DNA from 3 places in the Nitrincola salilacus genome. Region 1 is predicted to be linked to each of the others. Evidence: predicted binding sites of a transcription regulator. Region 1 holds the regulator's gene; each other region holds the start of a gene.
What was found. Region 1 encodes sigma-54, which starts transcription at its own class of promoters, with help from an activator protein. Its sites were predicted from a motif close to TGGCACNNNNNTTGCTNT; they were not measured.
Positions count from the first base shown of each region.

Region 2: the regulator sigma-54 is predicted to act here: its motif matches at 5,462-5,479, upstream of fliE (flagellar hook-basal body complex protein FliE).
Region 3: the regulator sigma-54 is predicted to act here: its motif matches at 7,393-7,410, upstream of ACK3CJ_RS17805 (DUF2126 domain-containing protein).

Region 1 is NZ_CP176580.1:3,521,025-3,531,565, reverse strand. Features, by position in the region: gene ptsN (PTS IIA-like nitrogen regulatory protein PtsN) at 1-439, opposite strand, end outside; gene hpf (ribosome hibernation promoting factor) at 467-757, opposite strand; gene ACK3CJ_RS16330 (RNA polymerase factor sigma-54) at 812-2,401, opposite strand; gene lptB (LPS export ABC transporter ATP-binding protein) at 2,445-3,170, opposite strand; gene lptA (lipopolysaccharide transport periplasmic protein LptA) at 3,173-3,685, opposite strand; gene lptC (LPS export ABC transporter periplasmic protein LptC) at 3,672-4,238, opposite strand; gene ACK3CJ_RS16310 (KdsC family phosphatase) at 4,239-4,775, opposite strand; gene ACK3CJ_RS16305 (KpsF/GutQ family sugar-phosphate isomerase) at 4,775-5,746, opposite strand; gene ACK3CJ_RS16300 (ATP-binding cassette domain-containing protein) at 6,126-6,935, shown strand; gene mlaE (lipid asymmetry maintenance ABC transporter permease subunit MlaE) at 6,932-7,714, shown strand; gene mlaD (outer membrane lipid asymmetry maintenance protein MlaD) at 7,717-8,175, shown strand; gene ACK3CJ_RS16285 (MlaC/ttg2D family ABC transporter substrate-binding protein) at 8,180-8,836, shown strand; gene ACK3CJ_RS16280 (STAS domain-containing protein) at 8,817-9,116, shown strand; gene ACK3CJ_RS16275 (BolA family protein) at 9,219-9,458, shown strand; gene murA (UDP-N-acetylglucosamine 1-carboxyvinyltransferase) at 9,483-10,541, shown strand, end outside.
Region 2 is NZ_CP176580.1:4,161,243-4,171,783, forward strand. Features, by position in the region: gene fliJ (flagellar export protein FliJ) at 1-184, opposite strand, end outside; gene fliI (flagellar protein export ATPase FliI) at 194-1,555, opposite strand; gene ACK3CJ_RS19190 (flagellar assembly protein FliH) at 1,566-2,300, opposite strand; gene fliG (flagellar motor switch protein FliG) at 2,308-3,300, opposite strand; gene fliF (flagellar basal-body MS-ring/collar protein FliF) at 3,293-4,966, opposite strand; gene fliE (flagellar hook-basal body complex protein FliE) at 4,983-5,291, opposite strand; gene ACK3CJ_RS19210 (3'-5' exonuclease) at 5,511-6,137, opposite strand; gene ACK3CJ_RS19215 (DUF294 nucleotidyltransferase-like domain-containing protein) at 6,141-7,979, opposite strand; gene ACK3CJ_RS19220 (sodium:solute symporter family protein) at 7,976-9,796, opposite strand; gene ACK3CJ_RS19225 (DUF4212 domain-containing protein) at 9,833-10,093, opposite strand; gene ACK3CJ_RS19230 (hypothetical protein) at 10,217-10,541, opposite strand, start outside.
Region 3 is NZ_CP176580.1:3,841,840-3,852,380, forward strand. Features, by position in the region: gene ACK3CJ_RS17775 (putative 2-aminoethylphosphonate ABC transporter substrate-binding protein) at 1-892, opposite strand, end outside; gene ACK3CJ_RS17780 (UTRA domain-containing protein) at 1,010-1,717, opposite strand; gene ACK3CJ_RS17785 (hypothetical protein) at 1,779-3,842, shown strand; gene ACK3CJ_RS17790 (hypothetical protein) at 3,847-4,536, opposite strand; gene ACK3CJ_RS17795 (alpha-E domain-containing protein) at 4,699-5,676, opposite strand; gene ACK3CJ_RS17800 (circularly permuted type 2 ATP-grasp protein) at 5,680-7,134, opposite strand; gene ACK3CJ_RS17805 (DUF2126 domain-containing protein) at 7,459-10,541, shown strand, end outside.

The DNA of each region.
Region 1 (10,541 bases):
CCAGCGCCTGATAAAGCGAGTGACTGTCGGTACAGTTGCGCAGAGTTTCACGCACATCGCTGTTGCTGAAAAGTTCGGCAATGCTGGCCAGAGTCTGAAGATGTTGTGCGGCTTCATTTTCCGGTACCAGCAGGCAGCACAACAGATCAACCGGTCGGTTGTCGATCGCATCGAAGTCGATGGGTTGCTCAAGTGTTATGAGCAGCGCCAGCGCTTGTTCACAGCCGGGAAGGCGGCAGTGCGGAATTGCCACACCATCACCTATCCCGGTGCTACCGAGTCTTTCGCGATTAAGCAGACCACTGAAGATTTCTTCAGTTTCCAGTCCTTCGATCTGGGCAGCGAGGGTATCGCTGGCCAGTTCGAGGACTCTTTTCTTGCTGGCCGCATCCATGTGGCATAGTGTTCTGGATTCGGTCAGCAGCTCGGAGATATGCATAGGGTAATGTCGGTCTTGGTTAGTGGGTTATTTGAAAGACTTCATTTTTTCCTTGTGCTTGATAACCTGCCGATCAAGTTTATCAACCAGCCCATCAATTGCGGTGTACATGTCATCCTGTTCATCTGTCGCAAACAGTTCTCCACCTGCTAGATGTACATCAGCTTCTGCTTTCTGGCGGGTTTTTTCAACAGTGAGGATAACCTGAACATTGGTAATGTTATCGAAATGGCGCTCCAGCTTTTCAAATTTCGCATGCACATATTCGGTCAGTGCATCAGTCAGCTCTACATGATGGCCAGTGATATTAATCTGCATAAGGCTTCTCCTTGTTGTCAGGCACGATAAGGTTTGTTCTGTGCCTGTTTGTTATTAAAGCAAACGCTTGCGCTCATTAGAAGGTGGTATGCTCAGCGCTTCGCGATATTTTGCGATAGTTCGCCTTGCGACGTTAATGCCCTGTTCTTTCAGCAGTTGAGCGATCTTGTTGTCACTCAGTGGTTTTGCGCTGTTTTCACCTGCAACCAGCTTCTTGATCAGTGCACGAATAGCGGTGGAGGAGGCGCCTTCACCGTCAGCAGTCGTGACCTGGCTGGAAAAGAAATATTTGAGCTCGAAGATGCCGCGCGGTGTATGTATGAACTTTTGCGTGGTGACCCTGGAAATGGTGGACTCATGCATGGAAACAGCTTCCGCAATGTCGTGTAGCACCATGGGCTTCATTGCCTCCTCACCGAAATCCAGAAAATCTCGCTGTCTTTCGACGATTTCGCTGGCAACCTTCAGTAGTGTGTCATTGCGGCTGAGAAGGCTCTTCAAGAACCAGCGAGCTTCCTGTAGATGACTTTTAAGATAGTTGTTATCGGCGCTGTTGTCAGCCCTTCTGATCAAATCTGCGTATTGAGTGTTGATGCGCAGTTTTGGCGAGGTGTCAGGATTCAGGGTAACAATCCACTCGTCACGGTGCTTGCTGACAATGACATCAGGGATCACATATTCAGATTGACTGGAGATGATGCTGGAGCCCGGGCGCGGATTCAGTGACTGAATCAGTGAGATGATCGATTGCAGATCATCTTCCTTGACGCGCAGTTTACGCATCAGGCTTCGATAGTCGTGGCTTGCCAGAAGCGGCAGATGATCCGAGGCCAGCTTTATCGCTTCTTTGCCCCAGGGTAGCGAGGATCCAAACTGTCGCAGCTGGATGATCAAACACTCACTGAGATCGCGAGCCGCTACGCCGGGAGGATCGAACTGCTGGATACGATGCAGAACGGCTTCTATTTCATCCAGCTCGGCATCGCCAAAATAATCAGGTTCCTGTTCTTTGAACTGCTCGAGCAGTTCTTCGGTTGAAACCTTCAGGTAGCCATCGGTGTCGATGCCGTCAATGATGGCTTCAGCGACCATGCGATCAGCATCGCTCATTGGCGTCAGATTTAACTGCCAGTTCAGATGGTCCTGCAGGGTGTCTTCGCGGGTATCATTCTCGTTGTCTGGCCAGTCGTCGGATGATGCACTACTGCTCTGCTGCTGGTATGTGTCATCCCAACTGCTGTCTGTAGCCAGTTCAGAGGGGATCTGTTCGCTCCATTCACTGTCGGTATCCGGGCCGTCAAAACTGTCATCACTCTCGGCCCGACTGTCAGTACTCTCCGTATTGCTCTTGCTGACAATCTCTGAGTTACCGGATGGCTGAAACTCATCCTTCTCATCGTAGCTTTTGCTGTCATAGCTGTCTTCGTGCGCATCTTCGTAAGAGGTGTCGTAGGATTCCTCTATCGACGCGGTCTCTGGCTCATGCTCCTCTTCGCTGACCTCCAGCAGTGGATTGTTTTCCAGCGCCTGCTGTATCTCCTGCTGCAGATCAAGCGTCGACAGTTGCAGCAGCCGTATCGCCTGCTGCAACTGAGGTGTCATCGTGAGATGCTGGCCAATCTTGAGATGTAGCGCTTGTTTCATATGCCAGTATTATCACTTGAGGTTAGACGGTGGATAGTGGTCATCATAGCCTGAACTGTTCGCCCAGATAGGCTGATCTGACCTGCTTATTCGCCATGATTGTCTCGGGATCTCCCTCTGCGAGGATGGCTCCTTCACTGACAATGTAAGCGCGTTCACAGATATCGAGTGTCTCCCTGACATTATGATCGGTGATCAGAATTCCTATACCGCGACTCTGCAGATGGCGAATCGTCTGCTTGATATCATTGACCGAAATGGGGTCAACGCCGGCAAATGGCTCATCCAGCAGTATGAAGGTGGGCTCTGTTGCCAGTGCCCGGGCAATTTCGACGCGTCTCCTTTCGCCACCCGACAGCGCCATACCGGGACTGTTGCGGATGTGCGTGATATGAAACTCCTGCAGCAGTGCTTCCAGTTGCTCTTCACGATCGGCCTTGCTCATCTCCTTGCGTGTTTCCAGAATTGCCATCAGGTTATCACGTACACTGAGCTTTCTGAAAACCGAGGGCTCCTGAGGCAGATAACCGACTCCTCGCTGTGCACGGCCATGCATCGGCATGCCTGTGACATCATCCTGATTGATACGGATATGGCCCTCATCCGCTGCCACGAGACCGACAATCATGTAGAAGCAGGTGGTTTTGCCTGCGCCGTTGGGGCCGAGGAGACCCACGATCTCTCCCTGGCTGATCTTGAGTGATACATCACGCACAACCTGACGGCCTTTGTAGCTCTTGGCCAGATGGAGTGCTTCAAGCATTGCCATAATCAGTTTCCACTGCTTCTGGGTTGAATGACCATTTCAACACGCTGCCCACCACTTTCGCTACCGAATGCATCCACAACCGCCTGATCCATGTTGTATACGATACGTTCGCCGGTGAAGTTGTCGTTACCCTGAACCACACGGGCCTGATTGGTGATGGTGACCTGCTGCTGTGTAACGTGGTAATTCATGTTCTGGCCGTAAGCTTTGGTCAGTGGCTGCCCCTCGCGGTGCTGTTGATGGAACTCAGCAGGGGTGCCGGTTGAGATGATGCGTTCAATTTCGCCATCGGATGAACGACGCAGCTCTACACGGTCTCCCAGCAGCAGCATGCTGCCCTGACGTATTTCAACGCGGCCACTGTAGATGGTAACGCCTGTCTGCTCATTCATGCTGGCCTGATCTGCACTGATGTAGATAGGTTCATCTTTGTCGCTCGGCAGGGCGTGTGCAGCGTTTGCCAGAAGCAAGCAACTGCTCAGGCACAATAGTGCCACTTGTTTAATTCTTGACATAAATACCTCTTACCTCTGATAGCAGCTCAACACGTCGCTCACTGAACCAGGCCTGCATACCAATGGCATCTGTGCGGCTTTGGCCATCTGTAAGAGTTACGGCTGCTTCTGTCGAAGCGAAGTCCTGTGGTGGAAACAGGGCCAGAACGCTTGTGGTCATGATAATGGGTGTGCCTTGTACAGGATTATCAATAACCTGTACATCCCCTGCAAGTTCAATCTTGCTTTCATCGTCCAGCATCCAGGCCTCATCGGCTATGATTTCGAGCACCGATCCGTCTGCTCGACTCTGGGTCAGCACAGGTGTCATCATCTGCACCTGTTCCAGGCCTGGCAGGTGTTGCACCAAGGGAGTGGTGATCTCCTGTTGCAACTGACCGTCAACACCAAATAGCTGTATGCGGGCATCACGGATGAAAAAGTCCACTTCATCTGGCAGGGGAGGCCTTTCTGATGACGTTTCGGTCGGGATGCCGAAGAACCCCCAGAACAACAGTAAGGGTACCATGATCAGCAGCGCCAGCAGAATGCGCAGACGAATCGATGAAAACACTTAGCGGTACTCCTCGAAAAGCGCCTGCAGCTTGCCCTGTGCGGCAAGAATGATTTCACAGAACTCGCGAGCAGCTCCCTCTCCACCACGACGGCTGGTGCACCAGTCAGCTTCCTGGCGTACCAGGGCGTGGCCATCAGGGACGGTTGCGCCAAAGGCCACTGTAATGATGGCAGACAGATCCGGCAAGTCATCCCCTATATAAGCGGTTGTAGCGGCAGAATGTCCGGTGTCGGTCCAGATCTCTTTCAATGCGGCCAGCTTATCTTCGCGTCCCTGCATCAGGTAGGTGATGCCGAGCGCCTTGGCACGCAGCTCAACCTGAGGTGAGCTGCGACCTGTGATAATTGCAGTTTCCAGTCCAGCCTGATGGAGCAGCTTGATGCCCAGCCCATCCAGCGTATTAAAGGACTTGATCTCCTGTCCATTAGCCAGAAAATTAAGCTGGCCATTGGTAAGGATGCCATCGACATCAAAAGCGACCAGATGAACCGATTTAAGGCGGTTGATCAATGCAGTGGAAAGATCATGTGTCATCAGATCACTCCCGCTTTCAGCATGTCATGCATGTTGAGTGCGCCGATCGGGACCCCCAGAGCATCAGTGACCAACAGCGCGTTGATCTTGCGCTCCTGCATCACTTTCAGTGCTTCGGCAGCCAGCGCATGGGCCTGCACGGTTGTGCAGCCCACTGTCATGACATCGATGATGGCCGTGTGCTTGAGATCTATCTCCTGATCCAGAGTACGTCTGAGGTCACCATCGGTGAAAATACCCTTGAGTACGCCGTTGTCATCCGTCACGGCGGTCATTCCCAGGCGTTTTCGGGTGATCTCCATCAAGGCTTCGCGGATCGGTGTCGAGATCGTCACGCGCGGGATGTCATCGCCACTGTGCATGATATCTTCAACCCTTAACAGCAGTCGTCGACCCAGGCTTCCACCCGGATGAGAGATGGCAAAATCTTCGGCACTGAAGCCGCGAGCTTCAAGCAGCGCAATGGCCAGCGCATCGCCGAGCACCAATTGTGCGGTTGTGCTGGAAGTCGGTGCAAGATTGAGCGGGCAGGCTTCGCGCTCAATAGGAACATGCAGATTGATGTCAGCTGTTCTGGCCAGAGTTGACTCGGGGTTGGACGTGATGCTGACCAGAGGGGCCCCCATCCGCTTGATCAGAGGCAGTATGGTCACGACCTCGGATGTTTCACCTGAGTTGGAAATTGCCAGCACGACATCCTGACCGGTGAACATGCCGAGATCGCCATGGCTGGCCTCGCCAGGGTGAACAAAGAATGCCGGGCTTCCTGTGCTGGCCAGTGTGGCGGCGATCTTGTTGCCGATATGGCCGGACTTACCCATGCCGGTCACAATGATACGGCCCTTGCACTGCATCAATAGCTCGCAGGCGTGTACAAATGTTTCATTCAGATGGTTCAGCAGGAGATCAACGGCTTCTCGCTCAATCTCTATTGTGCGTTTTCCGGTTTCGAGAAAGTTGAATTCTGTCATGCAGTATCGGTTCGCCTCTCACTTGGCTTGAATCGGCAGCTCCTCAGGAGCATTTGTCTCATGGCCGACAAGTTTAACCCAGCTCAGCTTCAGATCGTATCGGATTTGTTGAATTCACTCCAATTCCCGTACGGATGTCGGTCAGGTTGAAACTTTTGTCTGGTAAAGGGGGTCAATCGCTGTGCGATCTTCAGTTCAGGTTCAGTTCTGGCTGTCATGCTTTGAAACCACTCATCTCATCGTGTGGTCAGGCGAGGCGGTAATCTGAACCTCATTTTAACTTGTGTTGGCAAATGATATATTGGGCGGCTTTGTTGACAGTGATTGATAGGGTATTGCCAGAATGGAAGCGGAAACCTCACAGGCTGCGGCTTCGACCATGCTCAGTGACATAATTATCGATATACAGGAACTCACCTTTTCGCGGGGTGAACGTGTCATTTTTGATGGTGTGGACATCGCAATACCGCGTGGCAAAGTCACCGCTATCATGGGGCCTTCCGGCAGCGGCAAAACCACCTTGCTGAAACTGATCGGTGGACAGCTTGCACCGGAGCGTGGCCAGGTATTGCTCGAAGGCAATAATATCTCCCGCATGGGGCGCAATGAGCTGTTCAGGGCGCGTGAGCGCATGGGTATGCTGTTTCAAAGTGGCGCGTTGTTCACTGATATGAGTGTATTTGACAATGTCGCCTTCCCGTTGCGTGTTCACAGCGACCTGCCAGATGCGATGATCCGCGATATCGTATTGATGAAGCTTCAGGCGGTTGGTCTGCGTGGGGCGATTCATCTGATGCCGGCAGAGCTGTCAGGCGGTATGGCGCGTCGAGTTGCCCTGGCTCGTGCCATCGCACTGGATCCTGATATCGTGATGTATGACGAACCTTTTGCCGGGCAGGATCCGATTGCAATGGCTGTCCTGGTAAACCTGATTAAACGGCTTAATCAGGCGCTGGGGCATAGTAGCATCATCGTGTCGCATGATATTCAGGAAACTCTGTCGATTGCCGACTACATCTATATTCTGGCTGATGGCAAGGTGGCAGCACACGGGACGCCCGCCATGCTGCGTGAAGTCGATTCAGAACAGGTGCGCCAGTTTGTGCAGGGATTGCCGGATGGGCCTGTGCCATTCCATTATCCCGCACCTGATTTCATGCAAGATCTGTTGGGTGGGGAGCTTAAATGATAGATCGAATACAGCGACTTGGGCATAAAACCCTGTCGAAGGTGGCCGCTTTCGGGCGGTCCGGCCAGATACTGATGCATGCACTGGTCGCGAAGCCCCAGCCTCTGGTGATGTTGCCATTGCTGATCAAGCAGATCTATTTTGTGGGTGTGCTGTCTCTGGTGATCATAGTGGTGTCCGGATTATTTATCGGGATGGTGCTGGGTCTGCAGGGCTATACAATCATGGTTGATTATGGCTCGGAGCAGGCAGTCGGTCAGATGGTTGCCCTGAGCCTGTTGCGTGAGCTGGCACCCGTTGTGACGGCATTGTTGTTTGCCGGACGCGCCGGTTCTGCGCTGACGGCAGAGATCGGTTTGATGAAAGCGACCGAACAGCTGGCAAGTCTCGAGATGATCGGTGTAGACCCCTTGCGCAGAATCATTGCGCCACGCTTCTGGGCAGGCTTCATGTGTCTGCCGCTGCTGTCGATGATATTTGCCGTGGTCGGGATCTGGGGATCGTCACTGGTCGCGGTAGACTGGCTGGGAATTTACAGCGGTGCTTACTGGTCGAATATGCAGCAGGCTGTGGATTTTACAGATGACGTGCTCAACGGTGTGGTCAAGGCGGTGGTGTTCGGCTTTATCGTGACCTGGGTCGCTGTCTATCAGGGTTATGACTGTATTCCGACATCCGAAGGTATCAGTCAGGCGACAACGCGTACTGTGGTATATGCCTCCCTTGCTGTGCTGGGAGCGGACTTTATTCTTACTGCTTTGATGTTTGGAGATCTGTAACAATGCGCATGCGTACAATGGAGATAGGTGTCGGGTTTTTCATGCTTCTTGGCTTTCTGGCCCTGATCGTGCTGGCGCTGAATGTGAGTGGCTTGAATCTGACCAGCAAAGGGCAGGGTTATAAGATCTATGCCCACTTCGAAAATATCGGTGGTCTGTCAGCACGCGCCCGGGTATCCATGTCGGGTGTGCATATCGGCGAGGTGACCTCGATTCGTCTGGATCCTGAGCTTCTGCTTGCAGAAGTGGAGATGGAGATTCAGCCGGAGTTCAATTTTCTGAGCGTTGACAGCTCAGCTCAGATACTGACCTCGGGTCTGTTGGGGCAGCAGTATATCGGGATAGTACCAGGTGGTGATGATGAATCACTGCAAGACGGTAGTTTTATTTATGATACCCAGTCTGCTCTGGTCCTGGAGGACTTGATCGGACGGTTCCTGTTTAACCAAGTAAGCGAGTAGCGGAATGACTAAATATTTGACTAATGTATGGCTGGTGCTGCTTTTGGCGTGCCTGTCTTTTCAGACTATGGCGACGCAGGATGACTGGAAAGAAGCGAGTCAGGTGGTCGAGAAGGCCACCGATGAAATGCTGGCCATGATGAAAGATGAAACACTGCGACAGGAAGCTAATCGCGAACAGTTGCTGGGCGAGGTTGAGCGCATCGTTGAAGAGGTGATCGATTTTGAACACTTTGCGCGACGTGTTATGGGGCGTTATGTCAGAACGGCGACGGACGAAGAGGTGTTACGTTTTGCTGATACAATCAAGCAAACGCTGATTCGTACCTACTCTTTGGCTATGGTTGGCTTTGAAGTTCGCAGCTACACCATTACACCACCCCATGCGCCAAGTCCGGAACCTGGTATGCAGGTTGTGAATGTCACAGTAACTTCCGGTGAAGGTCAGGATTTTGGACTGCTTTATTACATGTTGAAGCAGGACAGCGGTTGGAAACTGGTTAATGTCATGGTGGATGGTATTAACTTGCGTATCACCTTCCGTAATCAATTTGCCGATATGTATCAGCGCAATCGCAGTATCAGTGCCACCATTGACAGCTGGGAAGAAAAGATTGCCAGTGTGGTTGAAGAGGCGCTTGATGATGATGCCGAAGGTTGAGATCGGGGACGACAAAGTCCTGCGTCTCAGTGGTGACCTGCTTTTTTCAACGGTGGTCACGTTGCGTGACGAGCTACTGAAGGCAATAGATGATCAGGGCGAGGGCGCCTTGATACTGGATATGGCCGGTGTTGAAAAGGTGGACAGTTCTGCGCTTTCTCTGTGGTTGTGTTGTCAGCGAGAGGCAAGAAACAATGGCAGGGAAGTCACTGTTCACAACCTGCCGAAGGATATGAAATCGATTGCGGATCTGGTGGGGCTGGACGACTATCTGCATTGATTCCCACCCCGGGGCTGAACAGGCATGATCGCCTTTTCAGCCCTTTTTCGTTATTATGCCTGCCACAGTAATATTGAGTCACAGAGTAATTGGAGTTCTCCCATGCAAGCCCAAGAGGTTAAGCAGATTATCGAAAGTCAGCTGGAAGGCTGTCAGGTCATTACGGCAGGCGAGGGCTGTGATTTTCAGATCACAGTGATTGGTGAACTGTTTGCAGGTCTTTCTCCGGTCAAGAAGCAGCAAAGCGTTTATGCTTGCCTTCAGGAGCAGATTGCCAGTGGTGCTATTCATGCCATCACGATTAAAACCTATACACCTGAGCAGTGGCAAGCACTGAACTGAAACCCCTGTCGGTCAGGAATTCCAATGGATAAGTTATTGATTGAAGGTGGTGTGACCCTCAACGGTGAGGTGCGCATCTCTGGTGCCAAGAACTCGGCTCTGCCGATTCTGGCAGCTTCACTGCTGGCAGATGAGCCGGTTACTATTTGCAATCTGCCACATCTGCACGATATCACCACCATGCTTGAGCTGTTGCGTCGCATGGGAGTTGAGCTGATGGTGGATGCCAAACTCAGCGTCGAGATAGATGCCACGAAAATTAATGTTCTGGTCGCACCCTACGATCTGGTGAAAACCATGCGTGCGTCCATTCTGGTACTGGGACCGATGCTGGCACATTTCGGCGAAGCTGAAGTGTCCTTGCCGGGCGGCTGTGCCATCGGTTCTCGTCCTGTGGATCTGCACATACGTGGCCTTGAAGCGATGGGAGCCGATATTCTGGTTGAGAACGGCTACATCCGTGCCAAGGTTGATGGGCGTTTGAAAGGGGCCACGATATTCTTTGATACCGTGACCGTTACCGGAACCGAAAACATTCTGATGGCGGCGACGCTGGCAGAGGGGCAGAGCATCCTTGAAAATGCTGCACGTGAACCGGAAGTGGTCGATCTGGCCAATTTCCTGAATGCGATGGGTGCCGATATACGTGGTGCCGGTACCGACACCATTGTGGTGAATGGGGTCAAGTCGCTGAAAGGGTGTCGTTTCTCCGTGCTGCCGGATCGTATCGAAACCGGCACCTTCCTCGTTGCTGCAGCCGCCTCTGGTGGTCGTATCAAAACCAAGAATACCCGTCCTGATACCCTCGATTCCGTGCTGCAGAAACTGCGTGAAGCGGGTGCTCTCATCACTACCGGTGAAGACTGGATCGAGTTGGATATGCAGGGCCGCCGTCCTAAGGCCGTGAATATCACCACTGCACCTTATCCGGCATTTCCGACCGATATGCAGGCGCAGTTTGCAGCCTTGAATGCGGTGGCGATGGGCGTTGGCATCATCAAGGAAACGATTTTCGAAAACCGTTTCATGCATATGAACGAGATGCGTCGTATGGGTGCTAACATCACGATTGACGGAAATACC
Region 2 (10,541 bases), 640 kb from region 1:
CAGCCTGGCCGGCAAGGATAAACTGTTCCTGATACTCCTGAAGATAGATCTCAAGCTGCTTTTTCTGCTGTTCACCCTGCACAACCCGCTGGCGGCTTTCAGCCATATAGCGATCAGCTATCTCACGCTTGCGACGGGCCAGATCCAGGACAACATTCAGACGTTGAGAGCGTTTTTTTTTCACACAATCACCCTATCGGCGCATTTTCGGAGCTGCTTTGTCATTCGTCGGCGGTGGAGACAGTACCATCGCCAACTCCTGCAGACTTCGCTGATACAGCATCTCTTCCTGCATCCCCTGTTGCAGATAGGCATTCAACATGGGTAGAAGTTCAATGGCGCGATCCATCAGTGGATCACTCCCCCGTGCATAAGCCCCCACGGACACCAGATCGGCATTCTGCTGATATTTTGAGTAGTAGCGGCGGAACTGCATGGCAAGATTGTACTGCGAGGGATCAACGATTTGCGGCATCGCCCTGCTGATCGACGCCTCAATATCAATAGCAGGGTAATGCCCCTGTTCAGCCAGAGATCGGGACAGGACTATATGCCCATCCAGAATGGCACGTGCCGCATCGGCAATCGGGTCCTGCTGATCATCTCCTTCCGTGAGAACCGTATAGAAGGCTGTAATGGAGCCTGCATTATGTTCGCCATTACCGGCACGTTCGACCAGCTTTGGAAGGCGCGCAAATACAGAGGGCGGATAACCCTTGGTTGCTGGTGGCTCACCTATGGCCAGCGCTATCTCACGTTGTGCCTGAGCATAACGAGTCAGGGAATCCATCAGCAACAGCACTTTCTTGCCACGACTTCTGAAATATTCGGCTATTCGGGTTGCCAGTTGCGCCGCACGAAGCCTCATCAAGGGTGAGTCGTCTGCCGGAGAGGCAACAACAACCGATTTGGCCATCCCTTCAGGGCCAAGACTATGATCAATGAACTCCCGCACCTCTCGTCCACGTTCACCGATCAGACCGACAACGGTAATTTCCGCTTCGGTATAACGAGTCATCATGCCAAGCAGTACCGACTTACCGACACCACTGCCGGCAAACAGACCCAGACGCTGCCCGCACCCTACAGTCAACAATCCATTGATAGCACGAATTCCGACATCAAGCGGAGTATCTATTGGATGACGCTTCAGAGGATTGATCGTTTCACCCGCCAGCGGGACGTAGTCTTCAGCATCCAGCGGCCCTTTACCATCCAGCGGCTTACCTATGCCATTGAGGACACGCCCGAGTAGACCAAAGCCGACTGGCACCATACTGGCTCCCGCCTGCGGCCTGACGACAGCACCAGGCTGCAGCCCATCAACCGCATCCAGCGGCATAAGGTAGACACGATCTCCGGAAAAGCCGACCACCTCAGCCTCTACACTGAGCGTTGGCGTAACCTCAATAAGGCAGTAATCACCCAACGCAACGCGCAACCCAACCGCTTCAAGCGTCAAACCGATCAGACGCGTGATCTGACCACGTACCTGAGGGCGCGCGGTTTCAAAATGAAGGCTGGCATAGCGATTCAAACGCTCATCCAGAGACATGCACCACCCCTTATTCAGAGTCAGCTTTGGCAGCAGTCAGACGCAATAGCAACTGACTGGACACTTCGGCAAAACGCTGCTCAACGGTAAAATCAACATGTGTGTATGAAGATGAAACGCGGCAGCCGCCCTCTGTCAGTTCCGCATCATCTATCAGTGTCAAATTATCGACAGCCGGGAGTTCAGAGAAGCGCTCACAATCGGCAGGATGAAGATACAATTTTACTGGGCCACTGTCCTGAGGAATCAGCGCCAGTGCTTCATGCACACTGGTTGCCAGAAGATCACGGCGCGATTTCAGCTCTGCCCTGACAACGCTCTCGGCAAGATTGAGTGACAGTTTCACCAGCGTTTCTTCCAACGCTGCTTCTTGCCCTGCCAGAGGCGCCTGCAACTTTTCAATCAGTGAATCCAGCAGCTCCAGACGAGCGTTTATCTGCGCCTGGCCAGCAGCAATACCCTGCTCCAGCCCCTGCTCAAAACCTGCTTTTTTCCCCTGCTCCAGCCCATCCTTCTGGCCGATCCCCAGACCTTCCTGATAAGCCTCTTCGTGGATCTTTTCAAGCTCGGCAAGCGTCACCTTTTCAGCAACGATCTCCTCATCAACCACGACAACCTCAGGCCCCTGCTCTCGGTGCAGGGCTCTTGTTTCGAAACCACCCACCATTTCAGGCAGTTTCCAGAGTGCAATATCTCCCACTTCGGAGGCGGGGATTCTGATGGGTTGGTTCTGTTCCGGCTTCATGAGGACATCAAATCATATCGTCACCGGCACCCAGAGAGATCTCTCCCTCATCGGCCAAGCGTCGCGCCACTGACAGAATCTCTTTCTGCGCCATCTCAACCTCGCTGACCCTTACCGGCCCCTTGGCTTCCAGATCATCACGCAGCAACTCAGCCGCGCGTTTAGACATATTCTTGAATACCTTCTCCTGCAATGCCGTATCAGCACCCTTCAGCGCAATCACCAACTGGTCGGTCTGAACTTCACGCAGAATAACCTGAATACCACGGTCATCGACATCCATCAGGTTATCAAACACGAACATGAGATCCTGAATCTGTCTGGCCAGCGACTCATCCGTCTCTTTGATACTCTCCATCAGCTCAGCTTCAATACTGCTCTCAACGAAGTTCATGATATTGGCAGCAGCCTTGACACCACCAATCTGCGTCAACTGCGTCGAACGCGGACCGCTGAACTGGGTTTCGAGCATATCATTCAGCTCCTGCAGTGCCTGTGGCTGAATTCGATCCAGTGCGGCAATACGCATCATGATATCGAGCCTGACCTTATCATCAAAGTAACCCAGCACACTGGCAGCCTGATCCGACTCAAGATAAGAGATGATGACAGACTGTATCTGAGGGTGTTCAAAGCGGATGATCTCAGCAACCTGGCGCGGATCCATCCAGCGCAATGTGTCAAGACCCGAGGTGTTGGTACTGAACAGAATACGGTCGATCAGCGTCTTGGCCTTCTCTTCACCCAGAGCACGATTGAGCATGGTGCGGATATAGCGATCGTTGTTGATGCCGATACCCGTCTGATCGCCGACAACATTAAGAAAATCACTGATAACAGCTTCAACTTTGGATTGCGGAATATTATCCAGCCGCGACATCGCCTCACCAATCATCTGCACCTCTTTCGGGCCCAGATGTTTCAGTATATCGGCGGCATCATTTTCTCCCAGACTGATCAGCAGCACCGCTGCCTTCTCAATACTGTTCAGCTCACTCATTTTCCACAACCCACTGCTTCACCGCCTGCGCCACGCGCGCAGGATCTTCAGCCACCATACTACGAATAGCATTCAACTGGTAATCAAAGCTCTCGTTCGGGGTTGGCAAAACACCGCTTTCTGTGCCACTGAAAGTCACCCTGTCATCAGCCACACCCGACGTAGCCAACTGATCAAGTTCAGCAGAGATTTCGCCGGCAGGCCCCAGGCCACCTGACGGTTTGCGCTGCCCGGCTTCGGTGATGTTCTTGAGTATAGGACGCAATACTCCCAGCACCAGCACCAGAACGAAGATAGCCCCCATCAGCTGCTTCACCAGGGTCCAGAAGAAATCACTCTCCCAGAATGCCGGTTCATCATATTCATATGGTTCATCCGCTATAAAAGGAGAGTTGATAACATCGACACTATCCCCCCGGACTGCGGAAAATCCGACGGCATTCTGCACCAGCAGACGCAAACGCTCCAGCTCAGCTTCAGTCCAGGCAGCTCTTGTACGTGCGCCGGTCTCTGGGTCTATATTGGGCAGGTCATCTACGACCACAGCCACTGTCAAACGATTGACACGCCCCATCTGATGCTTTGTATAACTGACACTACGATCCAACTCAAAATTACGCGTCGACTGATTACGACTGGTACCGCTTACCGCCTGCTGTGCAACACCACCTTCACCATTAGCAACTTCAGGGACCGTTGCAGCGCCTGGAGGCTGGTTAGCCAACGCACCCGGAACACCTGCCGGCTGAGCACCTGCTGCACGCCGCTCTTCTAACGTCTGTTCACTGCGCAGCGAAGGAAGATCCGAGTTATACAGCTCATCCGCCTGCTCTACTTGTGTAAAATCGATATCGGCCGACACTTCGGCACGAAAATTCCCCAATCCGATCACTGGCTGAAGAATACTGTTGACGCGATTAACCAGTGTATCTTCAACCTGACGTGTATATTCCAATTGTTTAGCTGCCAGTACGACATCAACATCTGCATCACGGGTATTGAGCAGGCGCCCGCGTTGATCAACCACCGTGACATCCTGAACATCAAGCTCGGGTATGCTGGAAGCAATCAGATTAGCTATCGCCGCAACCTGATCACGCTCAAGCTGACGACCGGAGAAAAGGTCGAGAAAGACCGAGGCCCTGGGCTTGCGCTGATCACGAATGAAAACGGTATCCTTGGGAATGGCGAGGTGAACACGGGCGCTACGCACTGTGTTCATACTGCTGATAGTGCGCGCCAACTCACCTTCAAGTCCCCGACGATAGCGAGCGGTTTCCATAAACTGACTGGTACCCAGGCCTTGTTCACGATCCAGCAGTTCAAAACCAACAGTTTTATCGGCAGTTATTCCCTCTGCCGCAAGACGCAATCGTGCAGTATGAACATGTGATTCTGGAACCAGTATTGCCCGGGTGCTGGTATCAAACTTATATGGCACCTGATAAAGCTGGAGCTGATCAATGACCTGGTTCGCATCAGCGAACTCCATATTGGAAAAAAGCACGCGATAATCAGGCTGCTGAGACCAGAGCACCACCGAAAAGCCAATAGCAACACTGGCGGCAAGCCCTACCATCAAACCCAGCTGACGCAAAATACCAAGGCTATTAAAGCCTGCCAGTATTCCACCTCTGTTACCCAATTGCCCTGACGCGTTTTCCATTTATCTTAAGCCCAGATCAAATTGGCATTTTTGAAATTTCTTCATACGCTGAAACCAGTCTATTCCTTACCTGCACCATAGCCTGAAAGGAAACAGATGCTTTCTGTGCCTGAATCATTACCTGAGGCAGGTCGATACCAGGATCGCCCCTTTCATAGGATTCACGCATGTTATTGGCAACCTGCTGCTGTTCATGTACCTGATCGACCGCCGATTTCAGCATGGTTCCAAAACCCGTGCGATCAGGCGCCTTGTCAGATTGAATTTCGCTCGGAAGTTCCAGCTGGCGAACGCCTTGCTGCACCTCTCCCTTCAGCGCTTTCATCTGAGCCAGAACACTGTTGATATCGGCACGCTCAATCATGCTAACAACCCATCCACATACGGCATTTTTTTGACATTATAGTTCTATAGTGAGCGGATACAAGAATACTGGCAGCTAAAGCGATAATAAATTGACACTTTATTCCAATACACTGCTCGCCAACTATAAATAATGCAAAAAACAGGCCAATACCTGCTTCAGTGGATAATATTGTCACTCTCAGGCAACAGAAGGAGGGGAGCCGTGTTTGAGGCGGACGTACATGAGAGCGACCGTTATAGCATCGCCGAGCGCGGTATGACGTTGAATAATCGGAACATCGAGCTTTTTCGAGATAGTATCAAAGCGTAGATCGATATCTCCACCGACACTTTTCCACTTGATGATGTCATGATAAACATGGGACAGCTCGATCGCCTTATTCGGCAAACCAAATCCATACAGGGGCCGCATGAATTTATCGATCACCCGGATATCATAATTGACATAATACCCCAGGATCGGCCGATTACCGATAAAGGCCAACAGCTGCTCCAACGCCTCTTCCACTGAGATGCCATCAGCCAGATCCGTTGCCCGTATCTTGTGAATTTTGATCGACTCTCCAGTCAGGCTGGCCGGCGGCTGCAAATGAATATCCAGCAAGTCGCTGGTCATCACCTTGCGCCCCTTTATTCTCACGGCCCCGATCGAAAGGATTTCCGCCTGACCAACATCCAGGCTGGTAGTTTCGCAGTCAAGCGAAATAACTTCATCGCCCTTGTAAGGCTCGAACAATGACGCATGTGCGCCAGTTCTATGCTCTCGCCGCTCTTTGAATCGTCTTATGGTACGCGGAAGAATCATGAATCAATTACCCAGGTGATAGCGTAAAGTAAGAAACTTCTTGAAATCCTTAACGATGCGCAAGGCATCGCGTAACAGCTCCCGATCCAGCTTTGACAGCATCTGCAGATCGACCATATTCGGGGTATTATCGACCCCATTATCACTCTCATCCACTCGCACAATCTGCTGACGCAAACGCAGCTGAATAAACAAAGCCAGTGCTTCACAGAGATTATCGCCCATCGACTTCTGCATCTGCGCCAACTCCACCAACGCCTCGATGCGCTTGAAAGTATTGGTTTCGAGGATACGATGTTCAAGCGCCATGGTTCTGACACCATGAACAATCGGGAATACCCCCCCTTTCTTCACATCCAGCTGCCCTTTATCCTTCAGGTTGCCAAAGAAGGTCAAGGGCGTATCAAAATTCAGTGAAGCGCGGGCAAAGTATGAAAAGAAAATATCATTACTGCGAATATTGCGTAAAAATGCACCTCGTGCAGCCTTGAACAGCGCCGAGTTTCCAGCCACCGGTTTGCCATCAACGGCTATCGCCAGATTCATGACCGACTCCCCTTCGCAACTCTCCGCCCAACGGGTCAGCTTTGTTACCCAGTCACCGGTCGAATTGATCCACTCAGGGTTCGATACCATGATATTGCCAGGGCATGGGGGAAAACCGAAAGAGATCAACGTGTCGCTGAATCTCTGCATCGTTGTCTGCATGCCCGGCCACTCCAGCCCATCCCGATAGATCAGACCATTATCCTGATCTGTCTTCATTATCTGCTCACCACGCCCTTCCGAGCCCATCACAATCAGACAGACATGAGGACGCATATCGTTCGGTATCATCAGATTAAACAGTTTGGCCAGTATCCGCCCGTTCATCGCCGCCAACAACTCCATCGTGAAGCGAATTCGGACACCTGTCGAGATCAGCGCCTTGATCAGTTCAGTCAGCCCTTGAGCCGCCTGTCGCAACTCTTCAACCGTTTTTGCCCGCTCCACACGCAACCCGATCACATGCGAATGGCTGGAAAAATGACTCAGCACATCGGTCAGCTCGACAACACCTACCAGTTCATTCCCGCGCATCACCACTACACGTTCTATCTGCTGCTGAGTCATCATGATCAGAGCGTTGAACAGATAGTCCTCCGGATCGATACTGATCAGGCGGTAACTGGCAATATCCGCCACATCGGCATCCAGCGGCTTACCATGCAATACCACAGCATCAAGCAGATCCGTCCCTGTAACCATGCCATAGCGATTGCCACGCCGTGCCAGCACGCAATCTGATTTATGCTCACGCATCTTCTGCGTCGCATCATGCAGACTGGTTCCCTCCGGAACGATCAGCGGTTCACGTATGGTGCCGTCAGTTATTCGCGCCAGCATGAACTCAGCCATATCCTGACTCTGTCCATGCTGATCGGCAATTTCGCGCTTGGCCGTCAGGTTCTGCTGAAAATAATCCGCAAACATCGGATTGCTGGCGATCAGGTCCAGCAGTATACGGGTCGGCAGTATGTGGCAGATCGTCTCTTCAACTGCGATAAAGTTGTGTATCGCCTTACCGTTAAGCACTGACCAGCCGCCGAAATAATCCTCATCCTCGTAGTGCACATAGACATTCTGGCTCTTCTCCCCGCCCGCAGTAGCCGCTTCCGACAGATCACTCTCCCCGACCCGCCCTTTGAGTATGATGAATAACCCCTCAGGCTCCTCCCCCGCCTTGATCAGCAACTCATCTTTCTGAAAATAGGAGATATCCAGGTGATTGCGCAACAACTTCTGCTCCCGCTCATTCAGCAGACTGAAGGGGAGATTATCCAGTTTGAACGAATCGGTCATTTCTTGCGCGCTCCTGTTTGCACCTTTACCGGCCACCTGACACCACGCGGCACTCTGACATTATCGATCAGCCGCTGCACGTGCTCCGGCGGCGGTGGGGTCAGCCACATGACCAGACAAGCTGTCATGATATTCAACACCATCGCCACGGCTCCGAAGGCTTCGGGTGACACACCCAACAACCACTGCTCGGGTGTACCACCGATAATTTTAAAATAGAACACATACGCCAGAGTTGTGACCAGCCCCACCAGCATGCCACTGACCGCGCCAGCCATATTCATGCGCCGACAGAAGATACCCATCAGAATCGGCGGAAACACGGTTGCCGCCGCCAGCCCGAATGCCAGCGCCACCACCTCTGCCACAAACCCCGGCGGATTGATGCCCGCATAGCCGGCCAGCAACAGCGCCAGAATCGCCGACAGCCTGGCATAGCGTAGCTCCTGCCGATCGCTCATATCCGGGCGCAGTGTTTTTTTCATCAGATCATGCGATACCGAGGTCGAGATCACCAGCAGCAACCCTGCCGCCGTCGACAGGGCTGCGGCAACCGCCCCTGCAGCCACCAGCGCAACCACCCAGGCTGGCAAATTAGCGATCTCCGGATTGGCCAGCACCAGGATATCGTGATCAATATACACCTCAGTGGCGAATGGCTGACGCGTGGAATCAAACTGCCCAGAACCGGGATTCGTCAACAAACGTTCGCCCCGCTCTCCACGCTCTGCGGTAAAAATCGGTCGGCCACCGACAAAACTTTCGCCAGCTGCGTACTGTACCCGACCATCACCATTATGATCATGCCAGGCGATCAGCCCGGCATCCTCCCAGGTTTTGAACCAGTCCGGCATCTCTTCATAGACCACACCCTGCTGATCCGGCCCATTCAGTGTCTGGACCAGGTTGATCCTGCCAAAGGCAGCCACACCCGGCACCGAGGTATACAGCAGGGCGATAAACACCAGCGCCCAACCGGCTGATTCACGCGCATCACGCACGCTTGGCACTGTAAAAAACCGCACGATGATATGCGGTAAGCCTGCTGTGCCGCACATCAGTACCAGTGTCAGCATGAACCTGTCCCATGTTGAGCGCTGCCCCTGAGTATAGGGATCAAACCCAAGCTCCGTCAGCATCCCATCCAGCGTCTGCAATATTGTGCGCCCATCATCCAGCTGTGCCCCCAACCCGGACTGCGGCAGCAGATGCCCTGACATCATCAGAGACAGAAACAACGCCGGAACAAGAAAAGCGCAGATCATCACACAATACTGAGCCACCTGCGTGTAGGTGACCCCCTTCATCCCACCCAGCACGGCATAGCAGAACACAATCACCATGCCGATCACGACCCCCCATTCAATCTGCACCTGAAGATAGCGAGAGAAGACAATCCCGACACCCCGCATCTGTCCGGCCACATAGATGAACGAGATCAGGATGGCACACAGCAGGGCCACCCCTCTTGCCAGATTTGAGTAGTAGCGATCACCGATAAAATCTGGCACCGTGAACTTACCGAACTTTCTCAGATAGGGGGCCAGCAACAAGGCCAGCATCACATAGCCACCGGTCCAGCCCATCAGAAACACTGAGCCATCTCGCCCCATAAAGGCGATCACACCCGCCAGCGACAGGAAGGAAGCCGCCGACATCCAGTCAGCCGCGGTCGCCATCCCGTTCGCCATCGGAGACACGCCACCACCGGCGATATAAAACTCGCGCGTAGAACCTGCCCGGGTCCAGATGGCAATACCGATGTAGAGTGCAAAGGATGCACCGATGAACAGGAAGCTCAGCACATTCAGGCTCATACCGGCAGTTCCCGATATCGTTGCCGATCCCGCCTACTACTCCTGGACATCATGCTTCTTGTCCAGACGGTTCATACTGAACATGTAGCCCCATACGATCAGGACAAACAGATAGATGGAGCCCTGCTGTGCAAACCAGAAGCCCAGTGGATAGCCGAAGAAATGGTATTGATCAAGAAAATCAACAAAGAGAATGCCGCAGCCGTAAGATGCTGCAAACCAGATCGCCAGATAGATACCGATCAGGCGCAGGTTACCTCGCCAATAGGCACGGACAGTATCCTGATGCGCGGGCATGGGCGCCCCCTTCTTTTATTATTTTGAACAGCTAGTGTTGAGCTATCAATCTAACAAAGGCGGCGATCAAGAGAAGCCCGACATTAGTCTTACCTGACGGCAAGACCCTTGTCGGAGATCAGTTTATTGGTTGATAGCCTCATCCTGACGGCATGTCAGCTGGGCCAGACGACTATCCAACTCGATCCGTGTAGTGAGTTCCAGCCGGGGCTGCCCCTGCTCGGTCAGTGGCACCAGATCGCCGGTCTGACAGTTCAGCAATTGTGGCTCTATCGCTACCCGATCATAAGTGCGGCGTTCGAAACGGTAGATCACCATCTCCACAATCTGCTCACCATCCGCCTCGATACGACGCAGATTCGCCTGATCCAGCACGGTGAACTCCAGTGTTTGTGGAAACAGATAGCTCCAGGGGCGCCAGGGCAGCTTCACATCGTGGGTTTCAAGC
Region 3 (10,541 bases), 320 kb from region 1:
CCGGCATCGCCACTACAGCATAACCTTCGTTGTACAGCTCATTGGCATCCTGGCTCACCGCCCAATCCATCAGAGTTTTCGCTGCTTCCAGATTTTTGGTGCCGTTGACAATTGCTGCAGCCTCCATATCCCAACCCAGCCCTTCGCTCGGGAAAACCACCTCAACCGGCGCACCCTGAGATTTCAGACGTGCAGCACGAAACGCAAAGGAAACACCTACCACCGCTTCACCTGAACCCGCCAGGTTGCAGGGAGCTGAACCCGAATGAGTGTAACGGCTGACATTGTTGTGCAGCTTGTCCATGTATTCCCAGGCTTTATCTTCACCCCAGAGCTGCATCCAACTGGCCACATCCAGATATCCGGTACCGGACGAACTCGGGTTAGGCATGATCACATGACCTTCATACTCAGGACGGGTCAGATCTTCCCAGCTGGTTGGCATCGGTACGCCCTGGCGTTCGCCTTCAATGGTGTTGTAGCAGATTGCAGCAACCCAGGCATCCATACCGACCCAGGCTGGGGTCTCATTACCATCGATAAACTTCGGATCCAGCTTTTCAACACCTTTTGGCGCATAAGGATGCAGCATGCCTTCGTTATCGAGTAACAACAGACTGGTAGCCGCAAGACCCCAGATCACATCAGCACGTGGATTTTCCTTCTCTGCCATCAGGCGCGCAGTCATGACACCGGTGGAGTCACGCACCCAGCGGATCTGAATATCAGGATGCGCCAGATTAAAGCGCTCCGCATATTTCTGCAGATCATCGGACTCCACTGCCGTGTAGACAGTGAGCTCTGTGGCAGAGACAGCCGTGGATACCATCATGGCACCCGCGATCAGCGTCGTGGCCGTCATCATGCCGGCAAACAGGTTTGTTACTTTCATATTGCACTCCCGGGTCTAAGAGGATCAACTATTTGGTATAGACCAGAAGATACAAGCGAAATGTGTCAGTGCGATGACGGTTTGTTGAAACCTTGATGACTGTACAGGATATATGCCTTATCGGCTGCTGACACTGATGGCCAGCACATCATGCAGCCAGTACTCTTCATCATACTCGACAACCTGACCCGCAGTCGTTTTACTGATACGAGTGATATGCAGCCCCGGGCAACCGCTGTTGACCTCCAGCGCATCGGCAAACTCGCCGGTCAGGGCCGTGGGGATAATGGAGATGCTTTTGTCGGTCAGTTCAATGCCATAGTTCTTCGCGAACAACTGCCAAAGCGATCGATCAAAGCGCTCTTTTTCAAGATCTGGCAGATACTGCGCATTCAGCCAGATACGCTCCACCAATACCAGTCGTTCATCGACATAGCGCCTTCTGCGCAAGCAATAGACCGGGTCACCAGGAGCCAACTCAAGCGCAGCAGCCACCGAGGCAGATGCCGTAGCATGCTCGAACCCCAGAACCTGTGTCATGGGCGTGCGTCCCTGCGCTGTGACATAGCGGGTGAAACTGACATCTTTTACCGGCTCGTAGTTGAGCCTCGCGGGTGATACGAACCAGCCACGCCGATTACTGCGATAGATCTGCCCCTCACTTTCCAGCTGGGCTAGGGCCTGACGCAGGGTCACTCTGGTGGTGGAAAAGCGCTCAGCCAGCTCACGTTCTGCCGGCAAGCGTGAACTTGCTGGCAATTCGCCTGTCTTGATCAACATGACTAGCTGGTCACGCAGTTGCAGATAAAAAGGTGCTTCAGACATCAGATGGCAGCCTGTTGGATTAGGCTGGTGATATTACTCTATTCAAAAAAGGATCTCATCCATGTACATGAAAGCAACTCTCTTGACGCTGCTGCTTCTGCTTTCGGTACCGCTACATGCCAACAACCCTCATCAACAGGCGATCCCGGAAGACAGTGTTGCCTTCTATCAGAGCCAGACTGCAGGCCTGCTGCATTATGTCTCACCACTGACCCAGCCTTTCCACCTGGAAGCACTGATCGACTCATTGGGTGCTGATGGACCTGAATCCCAATTTTTGTTGGATCTTATAAAACAGGGCAGCCGTATTCTGGCTGCTGGCGAATCAGCAGCCTCCGAGCAACTGGGGATCAACACATCCGGCTGGTTGTCTGCATATCATGTCGGCATCATGCCGCTTCTTCGTATTGAACTGGAGTCAGCCGCAACGCTGCAGCAATGGATAGAGCATCAGGCCGAGATCACAGACTACCCTTTGCAGACAAGCAGTATTGATGACGCGCGTTTGTATACCTTGAGCCTGAATTCTGCAACGCTCGACAACAGTGATGCGCAGCAATGGAATCTCCATATCTGGGTTGATCAAGAGAACGCAGCTCTGGGGTTGGCACCGTCGGAACTGCCGCAGACTGACCTGCTGGCTCGGCTGTCGGGGCTCAGTATCGAAAGCTCATTAGCCAGTACGGATCTGGTAAAGCAGACTGCTCAGGAATATGGTTTTGAGGGCAGCCTCGGCTGGCTGCATCTGGAGCAACTGGCCAAAACACTGGTGGGTGCCGAGCGTAATCTGCTGGCCCGGGAACTGTTGCTCTATACAGACAATGGACAGGAGCAGTTGGGGTTCATCCGCAATGAGATCTGTGAAGTTGAATGGATGAATTTCATCAGCCAATCTCCCCGACTGGTGGCCGGGAAGCGCCTGGCACTGAGCGATAACAGCCGCCTCGATGAAACCACCGGGTTCATATGGGAGCTGACCAACGAGGAGCTGAAAACTCAACTCCAGCAGCTGCAGGGCTCGCTGCCCACCGATGTAGGTCGACTGGATCGTACATTGTTCAGCCTTGGGCTGGGCTTCAACACCGATCAATTGGTGCCGGTACTGATGAACTGGTGGCAGACCACCGTGCAACAGCCCTGGGAGTGCCCGGCGCTGATTGAGTTGCGAGAAGCAGTATCGCAGCAGAATCCGGCCATGCTTGCAGTCGGTACGGCAATCTTACAGAGTGTGGATGGGTTGGTGATTGATCTGTTTGATACCGGTAGCGACCTGCTTGCTGCCCCTCAGGAGATGGACCTGCTGATTGGCATCCGAAGCAAAAATCCATTGATACTGGCCAGCCTGCTGGCGCAGCTCCTTTCGCCTGACAAGCCACTGCCGATGATTGCTGAAGGAGACCCGGTTGTGCTGCAGTTACCCGTTGAAGGCTGGACAACTCAGGCCCGAATCAAGGGCGACTATCTGCTGCTGTATCAGGGAGCGAAGGCCGAAAGCTGGTCTGAAAAGATCGCCGACAGCCAGCATGAATCCACCTTTTTATCCGCTAGCCTGGACATTAATGCGACTGCAAAAACGTTGAATGGCATGCAGGGTATAACCTATGGCCTGAAACATGAAGGTGAAGGATTATGTATGGAGCTGGAGGAGGGTCTCGACCGCACAGCGCTGTTCAGCGACCTCAACGCCAGTCTCCGATTGCGCACGACGGATAAGGGGCTGTCGACCATACAGCGCCTTCGCGGCACAAAACTGCCTTTGCCCGAGCCTCTTTTCATCCCTGGTGTTTATACGGTGTCGCTGCTCGACAGTGGCTGTATCTGGCAGGATTATGGTCAGGAGACGCTCTTTGCGGATGGTCGTGCCGAGCTGATCAAAACCGACCAGGACAGCAGTGGAACCTGTCCGGTATTTGAAGGACGCTCAAGCTGGTCACTTACTGGCAACCAGCTCAACACACACGCAAGCGTCAGTCGTTTGCGTTATGGCTGTGACACTGGATTTTCAGACTGGGAAGAGATGGCGGACAGTCAATGCCATGTGGTGCGCGTTCAGAGCAATAGCGGCTTTGATTGCCTTGTCCATGGTGATGAGTTGATTCGGCTACGCTACACGCTTCAGCCCTGATTCATCATCTTCGCTCAGGCTCAGCTTCTGTCACGGATTCCTCTTCAAGATCCGTCATGACCGGCAGCTGATCCATCTGCTTCATGGTGCGTTGCTCCCGATAATAGTGCAAAGCGCCCCAGGCGATCAGGATATAACCCAGCAGTTCGGTTCCTTCCTGAACCGTATTTTTGATCAGTGCCGTGTAGCTGAGATCATCCAGCACCATTTCCCAGAGTGTACCGGTACCAAAGACTCGGCTGAAGAACAGCACGATCACCAGCCCTGTCAGAATATAGTGAAAAGCAACGGATGTTGTGGCTCTAGCCATCGGCGACACAACACTGTGTCTGAAGATCGCCGCGAGCAGCAGACTCAACAGTACAATAACTGACACTATGTACTTCCAGAATCCGTGCTGAATGGAGTCAAACATGAAATCCAGTTCCCGGATCAGCATGCAGAGAAAAAACCCCGCCACCAGGATGGAAAACCCCCGACTCTGCGACCGCTTGAATACCAGCAGTGCAAAGAAACCGAAGCTCAGTAGTAAAAGAACTTCTTGTGATATCTCGGTGACACCATCCTCTGGCATGCCATGCCCTATTACAACGACATCGAGTATCACCGCCAGAGGTACCCACAACATTGCGGCCACAAGCAGAAAAAATCGAATAAAAGCACGGTATATCAAACGGGCATCTGATTTTTGCATGATCCTGAATCTCAAGCTGTAACTAAAAAATACCTTCCCTGGGGTCGATCAAATCAGAGAAAACTGAGGGGGAGATGATTAGGTGGATTGTAACAGAACAGACCGGTTCTGAGCAGCCACCTGGCAGCTCAGAACCGGTCCGAGTCATGAAAGGCGAAGCAGTCAGCTCTGCTCCTGACGCATCACCGGCTGTGCCTGGGGGTCTTCACGGAAGGCAAACCAGCTCTGTCGGATCGCATCATGTATATTGATGATATCCAGCTGTATCTCATCCACAAAGTGGTGCAGAAGATCCGGTTCGGCCGCCAGTTTGAACACCTGGGCCTGAGCGATCCGTTCACGGCAGCGCTCCAGTTCAACTATCGCCTGGTCATGCCGAGGCAAGGTATCCAGCTCTTTTGCCAGACGATCCAGAGTGCAGGCTATCGCGCGAGGAAAGCGTCTGTCCTGCAACAGAAAGCGCAGTACATCCGGTCCACGCACACGCAGCCGCACATGCTGACGATACATCTGGAACCCGGTCAGGGATTTCAGCACACTCATCCATTGCAGGTTTTCGAAAGGCGTCAGCTCTTCCGGTGAGCGCGGCAGCAGGTTAGCCGAGCGCACATCAATGATACGGGTCGTCATGTCGACCCGTTCAAGCAAACGCCCCATCATCAGGAAAGTTCTCACCTGAGTGTAGCTGAGCGTTCCTTCAATCAAGCCTGTGACCGTTTCACAGCTGCGAATCACCCGCTTCAGCAACAGATCTATGTTGCGTGGAGTGACGCCCGCCTCGACCATGACATTGATATTCAGATAAAGCTGGTTCACTTCCTCCCAGATCTCGCGCGGCATCACATCCCGAGTGGTACGCAAATTCTCTCTGGCAGCCGCCAGCGATGAGATGATGGAGCCATGATAACGACGATCAGCACAGAGAAAGTTCAACACGCTCGCCTCATCACTGCGCGGATAGTGTTCATTGAACAGTTCACCACTACCGGTAATGTCCACCAGTGAAGACCAACCCAATGTCGTGCTTCGTGGCAGATCCAGCAGCAAGTGAGTATTCACACTGATCAGTCGCGCCGTGTCTTCAGCTCTTTCGAGGGAGCGGGCCATCCAGTAAATATTTTCTGCAACACGTGACAACATCGCTTATTCCCCTTTCATATCGACTATCCAGGTATCCTTGCTGCCGCCACCCTGCGAAGAGTTAACCACCAGCGATCCCTTGTTCATCGCCACACGCGTCATACCGCCGGTCGTGACATAAACGTCTTCTCCCGACAGAATAAAGGGCCGTAGATCAATGTGGCGTGGCTCCATCTCCCGATCACAAAGCGTCGGTGATGTGGATAGATTCAGCGTCGGCTGTGCCATGTAGTTGCGCGGATCGGCCTTGATCAGTTCGGCAAAAGCCTTGCGCTCTTTTTTACTGGCGTGAGGCCCGATCAGCATGCCGTAGCCACCGGACTCGTTGGCCGGTTTAACCACCAGCTCGTGCAGGTGATCCAGCACATATTCACGATCCTTGTCATACATGCACAGATAGCTCGGCACATTGGCCAGCAACGGCTCCTGATCCAGATAGTAGCGGATAATGGCTGGCACAAAGGCATATATCACCTTATCATCTGCCACACCGGCACCTGGTGCATTGACCAGTGCCACATTGCCCTTACGCCAGGCCCGCATCAGACCAGACACCCCGAGCATGGACTCCTTGTTGAACACTTCAGGGTCCAGGAACATATCATCCACACGGCGGTAGATGACATCCACACGTTGCAGACCATCCACCGTGCGCATATAGACACACTCATCATCCGCCACCAGCAGATCACTGCCCTCGACCAGTTGAACACCCATCTGTTGTGCCAGATAAGCGTGCTCGAAATAAGCCGAGTTATAGATCCCGGGAGTCAATATCACGATCTGAGGGTCATCGCCCGGACGAGGTGACATGGAGGAGAGCATCTCATAGAGTTGCGAGGTGTAATCATCAACCGGTTGAATCCTGCCGGTGGCGAAGAAGTCTGGCAACACACGCTTGGTGACGTTGCGATTCTCCAGCATGTAAGACACCCCCGAGGGAACCCTGAGGTTATCTTCCAGGACGAAAAGCGTACCATCTACATCGCGAACGATATCGCTGCCACAGATATGTGCCCAGATATTGTGTTTCGGAGTTACACCGACACACTGCGGTCGGAAATTTGCTGACTGGGCCAGAACCTCAGCCGGGACGACACCATCGCGGATGATCCGCTGATCGTGGTAGAGGTCGTTGATGAACATGTTCAGGGCCTGAACACGCTGTTTCAGCCCCGCCTCCGTGCGTAGCCATTCATCCAGTGGAATGATGCGCGGCACGATATCGAAGGGAAGAGCACGATCAATCATCGTCCCTTCACTGTAGACGGTGAAGGTGATCCCCATCACCTGAATCGCTATCTCGGCCGCTGATTTATGCTCTGCCAATTCATGGGCATCCAGTTGGGCCAGATATTCACAAAGCATTTTGGCAGCAGGGCGTGGCTCTCCGGGTGCTGCCATCAACTCATCATATAAACCATTACATGCGTACTGCTTCCAATTTATTTTGCTCATAATTTGCTATCCCAAGCCAAAAACTGTATGGACCTGTGTTAGGGTACTGCAATTGCTATACCAAGGATACAAACAGCAGTGTTGCACTCTTTTTGCCACTCTGGCTCGGAAGATTTGCACCAAAACAAGCCAGGCATCGTTACCTGAACGCACCACAAAAGTGCAATGCAGTCAAGGGCGCGGTACACAACGTACCACCCATCGACAGAACATAGCTGATTGTGACACCTTCTGCACGATTTTTGTTGTACAGCCAACTGGCATATCAATTGCTGTACCTCTATAACTGAGTAACGGGTACGCCAACTCCCACAGGTGACAAGCATGACAATCCGCGTTGCATTGAAGCACTCCACACATTACGACTTTGATCGTCCGGTCAGTCTGTCGCCACATCTGGTCAGGCTCAAACCCGCGCCTCATTGCCGTACACATATCGAGGCCTACTCAATGAAGGTCTCGGGTGGAAAGTACTTCATCAACTGGCAGCAGGATCCTTTCGGCAACCATCTGGCGCGATTGGTATTTCCTGAAAAGATGCAGCACCTGCATATCGATGTCGAACTGATCGCGCCGGCAACTGTGATCAACCCCTTTGATTTTTTTCTGGAGGATTACGCCCAGCACTTCCCTTTCAGCTATCCCGAATCCCTGAAAAAAGAGCTTGCTCCCTATCTGGAAATCACCGAAAAGGGTCCACGACTGCAGACCTGGGTGGATAGTGTCAGTCTTCAGGAGATGGCAACTGTGGACTTCCTGGTCGGCGTGAACCAACGCCTGGAACAAGATGTGAATTATCTGCTGCGGATGGAACCGGGTGTACAGAGCGCCGAGGAAACACTGGAACTGCAGCAGGGCTCCTGTCGTGACTCCGCCTGGCTGCTGGTGCAGATCCTCCGGCATCTAGGCCTCGCCGCCCGTTTTGTTTCAGGCTACATGGTGCAACTCACCCCGGATACCAAAGCGCTGGATGGAGCGCCAGGACCTGAGAAAGACTTTACCGACCTGCACGCCTGGACTGAAGTGTTCATTCCCGGCGCTGGCTGGATCGGGCTGGACCCGACTTCCGGACTGATGGCAGGTGAAGGGCACATCCCGCTGGCTGCCACACCTTCGCCGACAAGTGCAGCGCCGATCAGTGGTACAACCGAACTCTGCGAAGTCACGTTCGACGTCAGCATGACCCTGACCCGCTTTCAGGAAACACCAAGGGTCACAAAACCCTATACCGACCACCAATGGCAGGCAATCGATGCCCTCGGTGAACAGGTCGAAGTGGCACTGACAAAGCAGGATCTTCGTCTGACGATGGGAGGCGAACCCACGTTTGTCGCCATCGATGATATGGATGCACCTGAATGGACTACAGCAGCCTTCGGGCCGACCAAACTCCAGCGCGCTGAAACACTGCTCAAGCGCATGCGCCAGCGCTTTGCCAGCCACAGTCTGCTGCATTTCCAGCAGGGAAAATGGTACCCCGGCGAACCCCTGCCGCGCTGGGCTCTGGCCTGCTACTGGCGCAAGGATAAGGCTCCTCTCTGGCACGATGATCGCTGGCTGGCCGATATTGAACAGAACTACAACCTGGGTATCGCCGAGGCTGAGCAGTTTGCCCGCGCACTGACTCAGCGTTTGGGTATTGCCGACAAACGCTTGCTGCCCTGCTATGAGGACGCCTACTACTATCTGTGGCTGGAGCGGACGCAGTCTATCGATCTGGACATCCGCCAGAGCGATCTGAAAGCGGATGAGGAGCGCGCACGTCTGGCAAAATTGCTGGAACGTGGACTGGATGAGGTCGCCGGCTACACCCTGCCTCTGGCTCGCCATATCAGGAACAAACGCTGGCAGTCCTGTGCCTGGCCGGTACGCCGCGACTATCTTTTCCTGGTGCCGGGTGACTCACCACTGGGCCTGCGCCTGCCACTGACCTCTTTGCCGACTCAGACAGCCGACACTTCACATCCGCGTTCACTGTTCGAAACACCCTCTGAACTGAGCGATATCTATGGTGAAGTTGCCAATCGATTCAGCCACTGGCAGACACTGGACAGTCAAAGTGGCTTCCATCATGAGCAACCGGGACAGTGCTGGCAGGAACAATCACTGGATAGTGAGGACGAAGCCGTTTTCCATACTGCCCTGTGTGTTGAGCCGCGTGACGGCAAGCTGTTTATCTTTCTGCCTCCGGTGGTTGAACTGGAGGATTATATTGATCTCGTGGCTTCCATCGAGCACACCGCTGCCGCACTGCAGATGCCGGTATGCATTGAGGGCTATGCTCCCCCAGCAGATTCACGTCTGGAGAAATTCCTGATCACACCCGACCCGGGCGTGATCGAAGTGAACATCATGCCCGGCAAAAACTGGCGAGAACTGGTGTCGCAAACCGAAGGTGTGTACGAAGATGCCCACCTGTCGCGTCTGGGCACAGAGAAGTTCATGCTCGACGGTCGTCACACCGGTACCGGTGGTGGCAACCACATTACATTAGGAGGCGCCACTCCGGCGGATTCACCTTTTCTGAGACGCCCTGACCTGCTGGCCAGCATGATCACCTACTGGCAGCATCACCCCAGCCTGTCCTATCTTTTTTCCGGACTGTTTGTCGGGCCGACCAGTCAGGCACCACGCATTGATGAAGCGCGTCACGAGGCGATCTATGAACTGGAGATCGCCCTGCAACAGATGCCTGCCGGCGAGGTGACTGAGCCCTGGCTGGTTGATCGACTGCTGCGCCACCTACTGACCGATATCACCGGCAATACGCATCGTGCCGAATTCTGTATCGACAAGCTCTATTCACCAGACTCACCGACCGGGCGCCTGGGGTTGCTTGAACTCAGAGGCTTCGAGATGCCGCCTCACCCACGCATGAGCCTGATGCAACAACTGCTGATCAGAGCACTGGTGGCCCGCTTTGCCGCCGCCCCCTACAACAAGCCACTGGTGCGTTGGGGAACCGCCCTGCATGACCGATGGGTGCTGCCGCATTTTATCTGGGAAGATCTGATCGATATCCTGATGGATTTAAGGGCTCACGGCTTTGACTTTGATCCTCAGTGGTTTACTCCTTTCTTTGAGTTCAGATTCCCTTCCTATGGCGAGGTCAGTTATCAGCAGACCCGACTGGAATTGCGCCAGGCAATAGAGCCCTGGAATGTACTCGGTGAAGAGGTCAGCGGAAGCGGCACTGCCCGTTATGTCGACTCCTCAGTGGAGCGGCTGCAGGTACATGTCAGTGGATTTAATCCGGCCCGCCACGTGGTCACCTGCAATGGACGTAAAGTACCCCTGACAGGAACCGGCCGCAGTAACGAGGCGGTGGCGGGGGTGCGCTATCGAGCCTGGCAACCCTCCTCTGCCCTGCACCCCCTGATCCCGGTTCATGCACCACTGGCATTTGA